3 regions of the Kitasatospora sp. NPDC057518 genome follow, and region 3 is predicted to be linked to each of the others. Evidence: riboswitches for the same ligand, from Rfam matches in the RefSeq annotation. Region 3 holds a riboswitch; each other region holds the start of a gene.

Region 1 (4,481 bases), on a different contig from region 3:
TCAGCTTCCACAGCGCGTCGGTGTCCGCGTGCTCCTCGATCAGGTCGCCCAGCCGGTCCAGCCGGGCCTCGCGCGCCGCGGCGAAGGAGGTGTCCGGCGCCGGGACGAACGCCCGGCCGGACAACTCGGCGACCTCGCGCAGGAGTTCGCGGCGGAACCCGTCGTTCTCCAGCGCGCCGTGCCAGGTGGTGCCCCAGACCGGGCCGACCCGGCAGCCGTCCAGGAAGGGACTGCCCCCCTCCACGGTCACCACCCCGTGGTGGATCTCGTAGCCCTCGACCCGCTGCCCGAACGCCTCGCCGACCGGCCGCGCCAGCACCTTCTCGACGCCGAACCGCACCCGCGTCGGCAGCAGCCCGAGACCGTCGACGGCGCCCGCCTTCGACTCGACCTCGTCCACGATGGAGTGCGCCAGCATCTGGTAGCCGCCGCAGACCCCGAGGACCGGCAGTCCGGCCGCCACCCGCGCCTTCAGGGCCGGCTCCAGGCCGCGCTCGCGCAGCCAGGCGAGGTCCGCGACGGTGGCCCGGGTACCGGGCAGCACCACCAGGTCGGCGTCGGCCAGCTCCTCCGGCCTGGTCGCCCAGCGGACCAGCACGCCCGGCTCCTGCGCGAGCGCGTCCATGTCGGTGAAGTTGGACAGCCGGGGGAAGCGCACCACGGCCACCCGCAGCACGTCCGCGCCGAGCGGCCCGGGCCCGTCCGCCCGGTCCGCCACGGTGGACAGGTCCAGCGAGTCCTCGGCGTCCAGCCAGAGCCCGGGCAGCATCGGCAGCGTGCCCAGCACCGGACGGCCGGTCAGCTCGTGCAGCATCTCCAGCCCGGGCGCCAGCAGCCGCGCGTCGCCGCGGAACTTGTTGACGAACCAGCCCGCCACGTGCCGCTGGTCCTCCGCCGACAGCAGCGCCAGCGTCCCGTACATCGCCGCGAAGACCCCGCCGCGGTCGATGTCCCCGACCACCACCACCGGCAGGGCGGCGGCCGTGGCCAGGCCCATGTTGGCGATGTCGCGGTCGCGCAGGTTGATCTCGGCGGGCGATCCCGCGCCCTCGCAGACCACCACGTCGTAGCGGCCGCGCAGGTCGGCCAGGCACTCCAGGGCGCGCTCCAGCAGGACGGGCTTGCGCTCGCGGTAGTCCAGCGCGCCGACCTCGGCCACCGGTCGGCCGAGCAGCACCACCTGGCTGCGGCCGTCCGCGCCCGGCTTGAGCAGCACCGGGTTCATCGCCGCCTCCGGCTCCACCCGGGCGGCCTGCGCCTGCATCGCCTGGGCGCGGCCGATCTCGGCGCCGTCGGCGGTGACGAAGGAGTTGAGCGACATGTTCTGCGCCTTGAACGGCGCGACCCGTACGCCCTGGCGGGCGAGCCACCGGCAGATCCCGGCCGTCACCACGCTCTTGCCCGCGTCCGAGGTCGTCCCCGCGACCAGCAGTGCGTTGCTCATACCCGTCCCCTCTTCTTCAGCAGTGCCCGCAGCAGGACGTGCCCCGCGACCGTCGTACCCAGCGCCAGTGCGCCCACCCGCCGGGAGAGCGCGCAGGCCCGCTCGATGTCGTCCACCGTCACCGGCCGCAGCTCCGCGCCCAGGACGGGCCGGTGCTCCACCCGCTCGCCGTACCGCAGCGTGCCGCCCAGTCGGACGCCCACCGCGCCGGCGAACGCCGATTCGGCCTGGCCCGCGTTCGGGCTCGGGTGCGCGGAGCCGTCGCGCCGCCAGACCCGCCAGGCGGTCCGGGGCTCGGGGGCGGCGGCCACCGTCAGCAGCGCCGTCAGCCGGGCGCCCGGCCAGCCCGCCACGTCGTCCAGCCGGGCCGAGGCCCAGCCGAACCGGGCGTAGCGGGGCGAGCGGTGGCCGACCATGGCGTCCAGGGTGTTCACGGCGCGGAAGGCCAGCAGGCCGGGGGTGCCGGCCAGGGCGCCCCAGGTCAGCGCGTTCACCACGGCGTCGGCGGTGTTCTCGGCCACCGACTCGACCACCGCCCGGGCGATCTGCTGCCCGTCCAGCGCGCTCGGGTCCCGCCCGCACAGGTGCGGCAGCCGCTCCCGGGCGGCGGCGAGGTCGCCGGCGGCCAGTGAGCGGCCGATGGTGCGGGCCTCCCGGGTCAGCGAGGTGCCGCCGAGCACCGTCCAGGTCGCGGCCGCCGCCAGCGCCGCCCGGCCCAGCGGGCGTCGGCCCACCGTACGGTCCAGGGCGAGCGCGCCCGCCGTGACCGCGCCCACGCACAGCGCGGTGTACCCGGCCCCGGCGGCACGGTCGTCGCGCCACAACCGCCGCTCCAGCCGGGTCGCGGCGCTGCCGAAGACGGCCACCGGGTGGCCCCGGCGGGGGTCGGCGAAGCGGGCGTCGGCGGCGTAGCCCGCGGCGGCGCCGAGCGCGAACACGGCGGCGCGGGCCAGCGGGCGCGAGGCTCGGGTCAGCGGGCGCGGAGCGGGGGAAGGCGCGCGCGGGGTCATCGGCCGCACGGCGGAGGGCAGCTCGGAGTCCGGCCGGGCGGGGCAGCCTGCATCGCGTGCGTGTCCTCACTCAGGGTCCGCGCCCTGGATCGACGTGACGGCGGCGAGAGTCTCCTGGCTTCCGGGTCGAACGCACCCCCGGAGCCTTCCAGCAGCCGTCGACGGCCCGCCGTGGCGATGTTCCGAGCGTGCTCCCCGGTGACAGTGGCGGGACCGCGCCGGACTTCCACCGGCTTCCTCTCCATGCCTCCGTTTGGCCCCAGGATCCCATCACGGGCCCGAACCGGGAGTCAACCGAGGTCACGGAGGGGTTGGTCACACGGGGACGCCGCTGACGCCCGGTCGGATCGCCCGGCGCGGCCCCGCCCCGACCCTCGCCACCGGCACCCCCTGAGTACCGCCCTGAGTACCGCCCTGAGCACCCCGGGAGCGCCCGCCGGGTGACCCGGACGGCCCAGCCCGGTGGCCGGTCGGGCGGAGCGCCGGTGAACTGGGGCTCGAACACCGTCCGGTCCGTGAACAACGTCCGTGAAGAACGTCCGTGAACAACAGAGCGGGGAGCGAGATGCGTTGGGGAACCGCCGCCGTCGTGGCGGCCGCCGCGGTGGGGGCCGCCGTGCTGGTGGTCGGCCGCCGGGCCTCCGAGCGGATGGTCCGTCCGGTGACCGCCGTCCAGGAGTCCGGGCCGGTCCAGGTCCGCGCCCTCGCCGCCGGCCGGGTCACCTTCACCCGCGGCCCCGCGAGCCTGCGTCCCGGCCGCTGGGCGGTGGAGTGGGCGGACGGCGGGCACGCGGTCGTCGAGGAGGTGCTGCACGCCGACGAACAGGGCGTCACCCGCCGACTGGTCCGCGCCGACCGGGGCACCCTCGTCCCCGGCACCGAGGTCCGCTTCACCCCGCGGGTCCACCTCGGCGACCCCACCGAGGCGCTCGGCCTGGCCTTCGCCGACACCACCGCCGACGGCGAGCTCGGCGCCCTCCCCGCCTGGCGGCTCGACGGCAAGCGCGGCACCTGGGTGATCCTGGTGCACGGCCCCGGCGACGACCGCCGGCAGACCCTCCCGGTGCTCCCCGTCCTCGACCGGCTCGGCCTGCCCGCCCTCGCCGTCACCTACCGCGGCGACCGGGGCGCCCCCGCCTCCCCGGACGGGCTCAGCCACTTCGGCGAGACCGAGTGGCGCGACATCGAGGCGGCGGTGCGGCTGGCGCTCGACAGCGGCGCGGGCAAGGTGATCCTGTACGGCTGGTCCGTCGGCGCGACCATCGTGCTGCAGACCGTGGCCCGCTCCGCCTGGTCGCACGCCGTCCGCGGCCTGATCCTCGACTCGCCCGTGCTCGACCTGCCCGCCTCCGCCCGCCGGGACGCCGCCCGGGCCGGCTTCCAGGGCGTCGCCGCCGAGCTCGGCGCCCTCGCCGCCGAGGGCCGCACCGGGGTCGACCTCGCCGACTTCGGCCGCATCGCCGACGGCACCGACCTGCGGGTGCCGACCCTCCTCCTGCACAGCCCCGAGGACCGGATCGCGCCCTTCGGCACCGCCGAGAAGCTGGCCGCCGCCCGCCGCGACGTGGTGAGCCTCCAACCCTTCCCCGGCGCCGACCACGCCACCCTCTGGAACACCGCCCCCGACCGCTACACCGAACTCCTCCGCCGCTGGCTCACCCCGCTCCTCTAGGGGCTCAACCACCCCCCCTGTGCGCGAGGGCGTTTTCGGCTGGTCCCCGCCGCTTTTCCCGGTGCGATTCCCCCCGTCCGGGAATGAACGTTCCTCCCATTCCTCCGGGCCCGCGTGAAAAGTCGGCCCGGCCGACTTCCGGTGCGGCTCGATCCCGATCACGCCGCCCGCCATCCGTCCGGATTCGGGCTGGACAGTCCTGCCGGGCGTCGCCGGGCCGAAACGCCCCCGTGCGGGCCCCTCGGCTGTCAGGAGCAATATTTGGCCCGGCCCCTTACCCCCCACCCGTACGCACGGTGACCGCCCGAGCATTCCCGGCAACCGGCCCGCCCCCCATGGCATGGGCAGGTCACAC
Region 2 (4,481 bases), on a different contig from region 3:
CGACGTCGGAGTGCAGGTCCACCTCCTCGACGGTCCAGGTGTTCTTGATCGCGTCCCGGTACCGGTCGTAGAACGACGGGTAGCGCATCGGGCGCAGGGTCAGCTCGAAGCCGGGGTCGAGCAGCATCTTGCGGTCTTCGGGGGTGGTCACTGGCAGGCCTCGCAGGACTCGGGGTTCTCCAGGGAGCAGGCGATGGCGGCTTCCTGCTCCGGGGTGAGGGAGGGGGTGTTCACGGGCACCGGCGCCGGCGCGGCGGCACGGGCGGTGCCGGACGCGGCCTGGGCGATGCGGGTGGCCGGGCGCGAACGCAGGTAGTAGGTGGTCTTCAGACCCACCTTCCACGCGTAGGCGTACATCGAGCTGAGCTTGCCGATGGTCGGCGCCGCCATGAACAGGTTCAGGGACTGGCTCTGGTCCAGGTACGGCATACGGGCCGCGGCCAGGTCGATCAGCGCGCGCTGCGGCAGCTCCCAGGCCGTCCGGTACAGCGAACGGACCCCGGCGGGCAGCCAGTTCAGGTCCTGGACGGAGCCGTTGGCGTCGCGCAGGGCGTCGCGGGTCTGCTGGTCCCAGACGCCGAGCTCCTTGAGCTCGCGCACCAGGTACGGGTTGACCTGGAGGAACTCGCCGGACAGCGTCTCGCGCTTGAACAGGTTGGACACCTGCGGCTCGATGCACTCGTACACGCCGGCGATGGACGCGATGGTCGCGGTCGGCGCGATGGCCAGCAGCAGCGAGTTGCGCAGGCCGGTCTCGGCGATCCGGGCGCGCAGCGCCGTCCAGCGGTCGGCCCACTGCGGGGCGGCCGTCGGGAAGTGGTCGATGTGCAGCTCGCCGCGGGCGGCGCGGGTCTCGCCGTACGCCTCGTGGCGGCCGAGCTGCTCGGCCAGGTCGGCGGAGCGCTCGTACGCGGTGAGCATGATGCGCTCGGCGATCAGCGTGGACAGGCGGGCGGCCTCGGCGGAGTCGAAGTCGATCCGCAGCTTGAAGAAGACGTCCTGGAGGCCCATCACGCCGAGGCCGACCGGCCGCCAGCGGGAGTTGGAGGTGCCGGCCTCGGTGGTCGGGTAGAAGTTGATGTCCACCACGCGGTCGAGGAACGTCACGGCCGTGCGGACGGTGGCGTCGAGGCGCTCCCAGTCCATGGCGCCGAGCAGGTCGTCGACGGTGGCACCGGGGGCCACGTGGGCGCCGAGGTTGACCGAGCCGAGGTTGCAGACGGCGGTCTCGGAGTCGTCCGTGACCTCCAGGATCTCCGTGCACAGGTTGGAGGAGTGCACGGTGCGGCCCGGCAGGGCGGTCTGGTTGGCGGCGCGGTTGGAGGCGTCCTTGAAGGTCATCCAGCCGTTGCCGGTCTGCGCCAGGGTGCGCATCATGCGGGCGTACAGGGTCTGCGCCGGGATGGTGCGGACGGCCTTGCCGGCCAGCTCGGCCTTGCGGTAGGCCTCGTCGAAGTCGGCGCCCCACAGGTCGACCAGCTCCGGCACGTCGGCCGGGGAGAACAGCGACCAGTCCTGGTTGGCGTTGACCCGGCGCATGAACTCGTCCGGGATCCAGTGCGCCAGGTTGAGGTTGTGGGTGCGGCGGGCCTCTTCGCCGGTGTTGTCGCGGAGCTCCAGGAACTCCTCGATGTCGGCGTGCCAGGTCTCCAGGTAGACGCAGGCCGCGCCCTTGCGGCGGCCGCCCTGGTTGACGGCGGCGACCGAGGAGTCGAGGGTGCGCAGGAACGGCACGATGCCGTTGGACTTGCCGTTGGTGCCGCGGATCAGGCTGCCGCGCGAGCGGATGCGCGAGTAGGACAGGCCGATGCCGCCGGCGTGCTTGGACAGGCGGGCGATCTGCGCGTAGCGGTTGTAGATCGAGTCCAGATTGTCCAGCGGCGAGTCGAGCAGGTAGCAGCTCGACATCTGCGGGTGCCGGGTGCCGGAGTTGAACAGCGTCGGCGAGGAGGTCAGGTACTCCAGGCGGCTCATCAGGCCGTACAGCTCGGCCACCTCGCGCACCGACTGCTCGGAGTCGCCGACCGCCAGGCCGCAGGCGACGCGGAGCAGGAAGTGCTGCGGGGTCTCGATCACCTTGCGGGTGATCGGGTGGCGCAGCAGGTAGCGGGACTGCACGGTGCGCAGGCCGAAGTACTCGAAGCGGTCGTCGCCGGCGGTGTCGATCAGCGCGTCCAGGGCGGCGGCGTGCTTGGCGACGAAGTCCGCGGTGGTGTCGCCGATCAGGCCCTCGGTGTGGCCGACGGCGATCGAGGCGGAGAAGGACACCGAGCCCTGGCTGTTCGCCTCGTCGACGATCTCCAGCGCGAGCAGGCGGGCGGCCAGCTTCGAGTACTGGGGGTCCTCGGCGATCATCGACGCGGCGGCGTCCACGGCCAGCCCGCGCAGCTCGGCGAAGTCCGAGCCGGCGTGGCGGCCGCGCAGCGCGGCGGCGGCGACATGGCCGGGGTCGACCTCGGTGAGGTCGGTGCTGCGGTCGGTGAGCAGCCGCAGCAGCGCGCCCCCGGGGTCGGAGACCGTCGGGTCGGTGAAGGCGGTACCGGAGCCCTGGGCGGGCAGGGTGGCTGAGGCAGCGGTGGTCAAGGCGCTCTCTCCTGGCGGCGATCGGCGGCGGTGCTCGGGGGGCCACCGGGCCGATCTGGGCAGGGGAGCACGGCGCGAACGCAAAAAAGCGTCGCGCGAGGTGACTCCCCGGCCCGCCCGCGAGGCCCGGAGGGGTACTGCTGGTGCCGGCGCGGCCTCTGCGGGAGGGCCGTGGCGCACGCCGTCGGCAGGTACTCGGACTCGCGGGGTGCGGCTGCTGGAGCCGCCCGCTCACCGCTGCGGGGCAGTCCCGGATTCGCACCGGGTTCCCCTGCATCGACAGCAGAAGCGAGCATACATGTAGTGGTGTCTCACTGAAGCGACCCCAGATGTAGTACGGCGCCGCGTGTCGGGACGATGACCGGCAGTACCAGGAACGTGGTGCGCGATGGCCCTCGGCAGCCCCGGAACCGGGCCGGGGCCGTCCTGGTTTCGATACGGAATGGTCACCGGGAGGACCGGCGCTCACGAGGATGCCCTACGATCTGGGCGCATGAGCGACGGAACTGGCGTACCTGGGCAGGGGCCGCAGGGAACGCCTCCCGCCGGGCCGGGGGGCGCACAGAGTCAGCAGCCGGTGGTACCTGGTCCGGTACCGCCGCCGAGCGGGGGTTTCGGGCCGCCGCCCGCCTCGTACGGGCCGGTGGTGCCGTCGGTGCAGCCGGTCGCGCAGCCCATCCCGCCGGTGCCGCACCCGGTCGCGCCTCCGCCGCAGCCGGCTCCGCCGGTGGGGCAGCCGCACCCGCAGCCGGTCGGGCAGCCCCAGCCCGTCGCGCAGCCGCAGCCGCAGTGGCACCTCCAGCAGCAGCCCCAGCAGCCGGTCCCGCAGCAGCGGGCCGAGCCGGACTGGGACGCGCTGGCGGACCGCAACGAGGTCGAGGGCAAACGCCGTCGCCGGATGAAGGCCGTCGGTGTGGTGGCCGCGGTCGCCGTGGTGGGCGGCCTGGTCGCGGGCGGTGTGGTGCTGCTCCAGGGCAAGAAGGACGACGGTTCCCCGACCGTCGCGAAATCCACCCAGCCGACCGTCCCCCCGAGCACGTCCGGTACGCCGGACGACCCGTCGAAGCCGATCTGGGAGGCTGCCACCGACCCGGCGCCGCAGGACGCGGGAGCGCTGTTCTCCGCGCTCCAGGTGACGATCAACGGCGCCACCTGGAACCGCACCGTCGTGTCGCTGGACTCGCCCTGTTGGGACGGGAACTCCACGACCGGAGGGCTGGGCAAGGTGCTCGGCGACCAGGGGTGCCAGCAGGTGCTCCGGGCGACGTACGTCTCCGGGGACAGCGCGGTCACCGTCGGGGTGGCGGTCTTCGAGCACAAGCTCCAGGCCGAGACCGCGCTGAAGAACTTCGCCGGTCAGCTCAAGGGCGCGCCCGCCCCCGGTTCGCCGGCGTTCTGTGCCGGTCCGGGTTGTACCGGCACCCACAACAGCCTGGGCCGGTACGGCTACTTCACGGTCGAGGGCTCGGCGAAGGGCGGCAACGCTCCGGACGCCACGGCGACCGCCGCGGCCGCCGGGTTCACCGAGCACGTGAAGGGGCAGTTGCTCAAGCGCGCCAAGGCCGCGTCCTCGGCCGCGCCCGGCGTCCAGGGCACCCCGGCGGGCTGACCCGCCGTGACACCCCGGCCCCGGCGGTTCGTTCGCCGGGGCCGGGGGAGTGTGGCAGGCTCTCGGAACAGTCATTTCGCATGTGTGTTCCGGTTGCGTCCGTGGGGGGCGGCGCCGGCGAGCAACCGGAGGAGCGGTCCGTGGCCCTGCCCAGAGCCCTGCGCGGCAAGCCGGCCGTCCTGGCCGCGGCCGGGATCGTCATCGCCGCGGGAGCGGTCGCCCTGCTGGACCACGACGGCAGGGCGGAGGGCGAACAGCCCCCGAGGGTCCCGGTGTCGGTCGGCCTCCC
Region 3 (4,481 bases):
TTGCAGGGCCGTTCAGATGGGTTCGATTCCTATCTCCACCTTTTTCTTCCGAGTTCTTTCGAGAGCTTTCGAGTTCCTGTCGGGAGACGCGCCCGGAACAGGACGAGCGGTGCGGTCACCTGGGGCTCCGGGGGAACAATCACCCGGCGAAGGGATCGCTCATGTCCACCTCTCCCAGCGGCTCGGCCGCCCCGCTGCGCGCCGTCCAGGTCGCGGGGCCGGGTGCGGCCCCCGAGCTGGTCGAGGTCCCCTCGCGGGAACCCGGTCCGGGAGCCGTGCGGATCACCGTGGAGGCGTGCGGGGTCTGCCACTCCGACCTGCTCATCGCCGGCGGCCTGCTGCCCGGCAGCACCTTCCCGATCACCCCGGGGCACGAGATCGCCGGCCGCGTCGACGCCCTCGGCGAGGGTGTGGAGGGCTGGCGGGTCGGCGACCGGGTCGCGGTCGGCTGGTACGGCGGCAGCTGCGGGCACTGCGACGCGTGCCGGGCGGGCGACGGCCTGCACTGCGCGCGGGTCGAGATCCCCGGCGTCGCCTATCCGGGCGGGTTCGCCGACTCCGTCGTCGTCCCGGCCGTGGCCCTGGCGGCGGTCCCGGACGAGCTCACCGCGGTCGAGGCGGCGCCACTGGCCTGCGCGGGGGTGACGGTCTTCAACGCCCTGCGCCGCTCCGCCGCACGGCCCGGGGACACCGTCGCCATCCTGGGGATCGGTGGACTCGGCCACCTGGGCGTCCAGTTCGCCGAGAAGATGGGCTTCCGCACCGTCGCCATCGCCCGCGGCGAGGAGAAGGGGCCGCTCGCGCTCCGGCTCGGCGCCGCCCACTACATCGACAGCACCGCGGGCGATGTCGCCGAGGCCCTACGGCAGTTGGGAGGTGCGAAGGTGGTCCTGTCCACCGTCACCAACGCGCCCGCCGTGGTGGCGACGATCGACGGGATCACCCGTCGGGGCGAGCTCGTCATGGTCGGACTCCCGGCGGAGCCGCTGCAGCTGAGCGCCCTGCAGTTGATCCAGGGCGACCGGAAGGTCTACGCGCACTCCTCGGGCATCGCGGTCGACACCCAGGACACGCTGCGCTTCGCGGCGCAGACGGGGGTGCGGGCCTGGGTCGAGGAGGTGCCGCTGGAGCGGACCGCGGCGGCGGTGGAGAAGATGGCCGCCAACCGGGCCCGCTTCCGCATGGTCGTCACCACCGGCCGCTGAGCGGCGGTCATCGGAGCCGGCCCTCGGAGCCGGTCCCTCGGGGCCGGCTCCCGGCGTGTCCGGGCAGGTGGACGGGGGTGAGCGGCCCTCCGGCGGCGCGGCGCGGGCGCGTACCCCTGGACTTACTAGGACGTCCAACTATATGGTCGACGGCAGGTCCGCGGTGTCAGGGAAGCCGGTGTGAGTCCGGCACGGTCCCGCCACTGTGACCGGGGAGTCCGTCCTCGCAGATGACGGCCACTGGCAGCCAGCCGGGAAGGCCTGAGGGCGTGCGGTGATCCGGGAGTCAGGATACCGGCCGCGGGTGGTTCGTGTTTTCCACGAGGATGGAGACGACACACATGACTCCGGGCTGCTCCCGTTCCACCGCGCCTGGCTGTCCCGTGCCGACGACCGCCGGGGCGCCCGCGTCCTGACGTACCGTCACACCGCCGTACGCCCGTGCCGAGGGGCGCACCACCGTGCGCCCGCCAGCAGGCGGCGGCCTCCATTCCTCCTCTCCCCACCCCTGTCGAGAGAAGGAACCGATGGTCCGAGAACTGACCCACTTCATCGCCGGCAAGCCCACCGCCGGCACCTCCGGCCGCTTCGGCGACGTGTACGACCCCAACACCGGCCGGGTGCAGGCCCGGGTGCCCCTGGCGAGCCGCGCCGAGGTCGAGGCGGTGATCGCCGACGCCGCGCAGGCCCAGCCCGCGTGGGCCGCCTGGAACCCGCAGCGGCGGGCCCGCGTCCTGCTGCGCTTCCTCCAACTCGTCGAGCAGGAGAAGGACGAGCTGGCCCGGCTGCTCTCCGCCGAGCACGGCAAGACCGTGGCCGACGCCCACGGCGACATCCAACGCGGCCTGGAGGTCGTGGAGTTCGCCGCCGGCATCCCGCACCTGCTGAAGGGCGAGTTCAGCGACAACGCCGGGACGGGCATCGACGTGTACTCGATGCGCCAGCCGCTCGGCGTGGTCGCGGGCATCACGCCGTTCAACTTCCCGGCGATGATCCCGCTCTGGAAGGCCGCGCCCGCGCTGGCCTGTGGGAACGCCTTCGTGCTCAAGCCCTCGGAGCGCGACCCCTCGGTGCCGCTGCGGCTGGCCGAGCTGTTCCTGGAGGCCGGGCTGCCGCCGGGCGTGCTCAATGTCGTCAACGGTGACAAGGAGGCCGTGGACACCCTGCTGGAGGACCCGCGCGTCCAGGCGCTCGGCTTCGTCGGCTCCACGCCGGTCGCCCAGTACGTGTACGCCACCGCCGCCGCGCACGGGAAGCGGGCGCAGTGCTTCGGCGGGGCCAAGAACCACCTGATCGTGATGCCGGACGCCGACCTCGACCAGGCGGCGGACGCGCTGATCGGCGCCGGGTACGGCTCGGCCGGGGAGCGCTGCATGGCGATCTCGGTGGCCGTCCCGGTGGGGGAGGCGACGGCGGACGCCCTGGTGGCGAAGCTGGTCGAGCGGATCGGCGCGCTCAAGGTCGGGCGGTCGGACGACCCGGCGGCGGACTTCGGCCCGCTGGTCGGCGCCGACGCGCTGGCGCGGGTGCGCGGCTACCTGGACCTCGGGGTCGAGGAGGGCGCCGAACTCGTCGTCGACGGACGGGACTTCCGGCTGGCCGGGCACGAGGACGGCTACTTCCTCGGCGCCTCGCTGTTCGATCGGGTCACGCCCGGCATGCGGATCTACCGGGAGGAGATCTTCGGGCCGGTGCTCACCGTGGTGCGTGCCGCCGACTACGAGGAGGCGCTGCGGCTGCCCAGCGAGCACGAGTTCGGCAACGGAGTGGCCATCTACACCCGGGACGGCGACACCGCCCGGGACTTCGCCCGGCGGGTGAACACCGGCATGGTCGGGGTCAACGTGCCGATCCCGGTGCCGATCGCCTACCACACCTTCGGCGGCTGGAAGCGCTCCGCGTTCGGCGACCTCAACCAGCACGGGCCGGACTCGATCCGCTTCTACACCCGCACCCGCACCGTCACCTCGCGCTGGCCCTCCGGGGCCAAGGAGGGCGCGAGCTTCACCATCCCGACGATGGGCTGAGGCGCGCCGTGCACACCCATCTGACCGACGACCAGCTCGCCATCGTCGCGACCACCCGGGACTTCGCCCGCGAGCACCTCGCCCCGCACGCCGTCGCGTGGGACCAGGCCAAGCACTTCCCGGTCGACGTCCTGCGCAAGGCCGCCGACCTGGGCCTCGGCGGCGTCTACGTGCGGGAGGAGGCGGGCGGCTCGGAGCTCGGCCGCCAGGACGGCGTGCTCGTCTTCGAGGCGCTGGCGACCGGCTGCCCGTCCATCGCCGGCTACCTGTCGATCCACAACATGGTCGCCTGGATGATCGACCGCTACGGCAGTCCCGCCCAGCGCGCCCGGCTGCTGCCCGGGCTCTGCTCGACGGAACTGCTCGGCAGCTACTGCCTCACCGAGCCGGGCGCGGGCTCGGACGCCGCCGCGCTGGCCACCCGGGCCCGCCGGCACGGGGACCACTGGGTCCTGGACGGCGTCAAGCAGTTCGTCTCGGGCGCCGGCACCTCACAGGTGTACGTGGTGATGGCCCGCACCGGCGGCCCGGGGGCCCGGGGCGTCTCCGCGTTCCTGGTGGAGCGGGACGACCCCGGCGTCTCCTTCGGACCGAACGAGAAGAAGATGGGCTGGAACGCCCAGCCGACCCGGCAGGTGCTGCTGGACGGCGTCCGGCTCCCCGCCGACCGCCTGCTCGGCGGGGAGGGCGAGGGCTTCCGGATCGCCATGAACGGGCTGAACGGCGGCCGGCTCGGCATCGCCGCCTGCTCCGTCGGCGGCGCGCAGGACGCCCTGGAGCGGGCCACCCGGCACCTGGCCGACCGGGAGGCGTTCGGGGCCGCGCTGCTGCACGCCCAGGCGCTGCGGTTCCGGCTCGCCGACATGGCCACCGAGCTGGAGGCGGCCCGCTCGCTGCTCTGGCGGGCCGCCGCCGCGCTGGACCGGGGCGACCCCCGGGCGCCGGAGCTGTGCGCGATGGCCAAGCGCCACGCCACCGACACCGGCTTCGAGGTGGCCAACCAGGCGCTCCAACTCCACGGCGGCTACGGCTACCTGGCCGAGTACGGCATCGAGAAGATCGTCCGCGACCTGCGGGTGCACCAGATCCTGGAAGGGACCAACGAGATCATGCGCGTCATCGTCGCCCGCGGCCTGACCGGGGCCGCGTGATGGGTACGGACGAGGTCCTCGTCCAGCGCGAGGGCCGGGCGGGTCTGATCGTCCTCAACCGCCCGGCGGCCCTGAACGCCCTCACCCACGGCATGGTG

Evidence for each region. A riboswitch is a leader RNA that binds a small molecule or an ion and turns the genes downstream of it on or off. The one in region 3 is predicted to bind cobalamin.
Region 1: linked by a shared signal. The riboswitch ahead of ACFU7Z_RS07520 (cobalamin biosynthesis protein) and the one ahead of ACFU7Z_RS04665 (CoA-acylating methylmalonate-semialdehyde dehydrogenase) in region 3 are both predicted to bind cobalamin.
Region 2: linked by a shared signal. The riboswitch ahead of ACFU7Z_RS21040 (ribonucleoside-diphosphate reductase subunit alpha) and the one ahead of ACFU7Z_RS04665 (CoA-acylating methylmalonate-semialdehyde dehydrogenase) in region 3 are both predicted to bind cobalamin.

Annotation. Positions count from the first base shown of each region.
Region 1 covers NZ_JBHVEU010000046.1:24,320-28,800, forward strand. The annotation lists gene ACFU7Z_RS07515 (cobyric acid synthase) at 1-1,444, opposite strand, end outside; gene ACFU7Z_RS07520 (cobalamin biosynthesis protein) at 1,441-2,454, opposite strand; cobalamin riboswitch at 2,562-2,695, opposite strand; gene ACFU7Z_RS07525 (alpha/beta hydrolase family protein) at 3,020-4,126, shown strand.
Region 2 covers NZ_JBHVEU010000199.1:912-5,392, forward strand. The annotation lists gene ACFU7Z_RS21035 (ribonucleotide-diphosphate reductase subunit beta) at 1-127, opposite strand, end outside; gene ACFU7Z_RS21040 (ribonucleoside-diphosphate reductase subunit alpha) at 148-2,559, opposite strand; cobalamin riboswitch at 2,752-2,896, opposite strand; gene ACFU7Z_RS21045 (hypothetical protein) at 3,311-4,192, shown strand; gene ACFU7Z_RS21050 (glycoside hydrolase family 26 protein) at 4,333-4,481, shown strand, end outside.
Region 3 covers NZ_JBHVEU010000025.1:21,999-26,479, reverse strand. The annotation lists tRNA gene ACFU7Z_RS04675 (tRNA-Cys) at 1-41, shown strand, start outside; gene ACFU7Z_RS04670 (alcohol dehydrogenase catalytic domain-containing protein) at 162-1,205, shown strand; cobalamin riboswitch at 1,332-1,523, shown strand; gene ACFU7Z_RS04665 (CoA-acylating methylmalonate-semialdehyde dehydrogenase) at 1,733-3,232, shown strand; gene ACFU7Z_RS04660 (acyl-CoA dehydrogenase family protein) at 3,241-4,383, shown strand; gene ACFU7Z_RS04655 (enoyl-CoA hydratase/isomerase family protein) at 4,383-4,481, shown strand, end outside.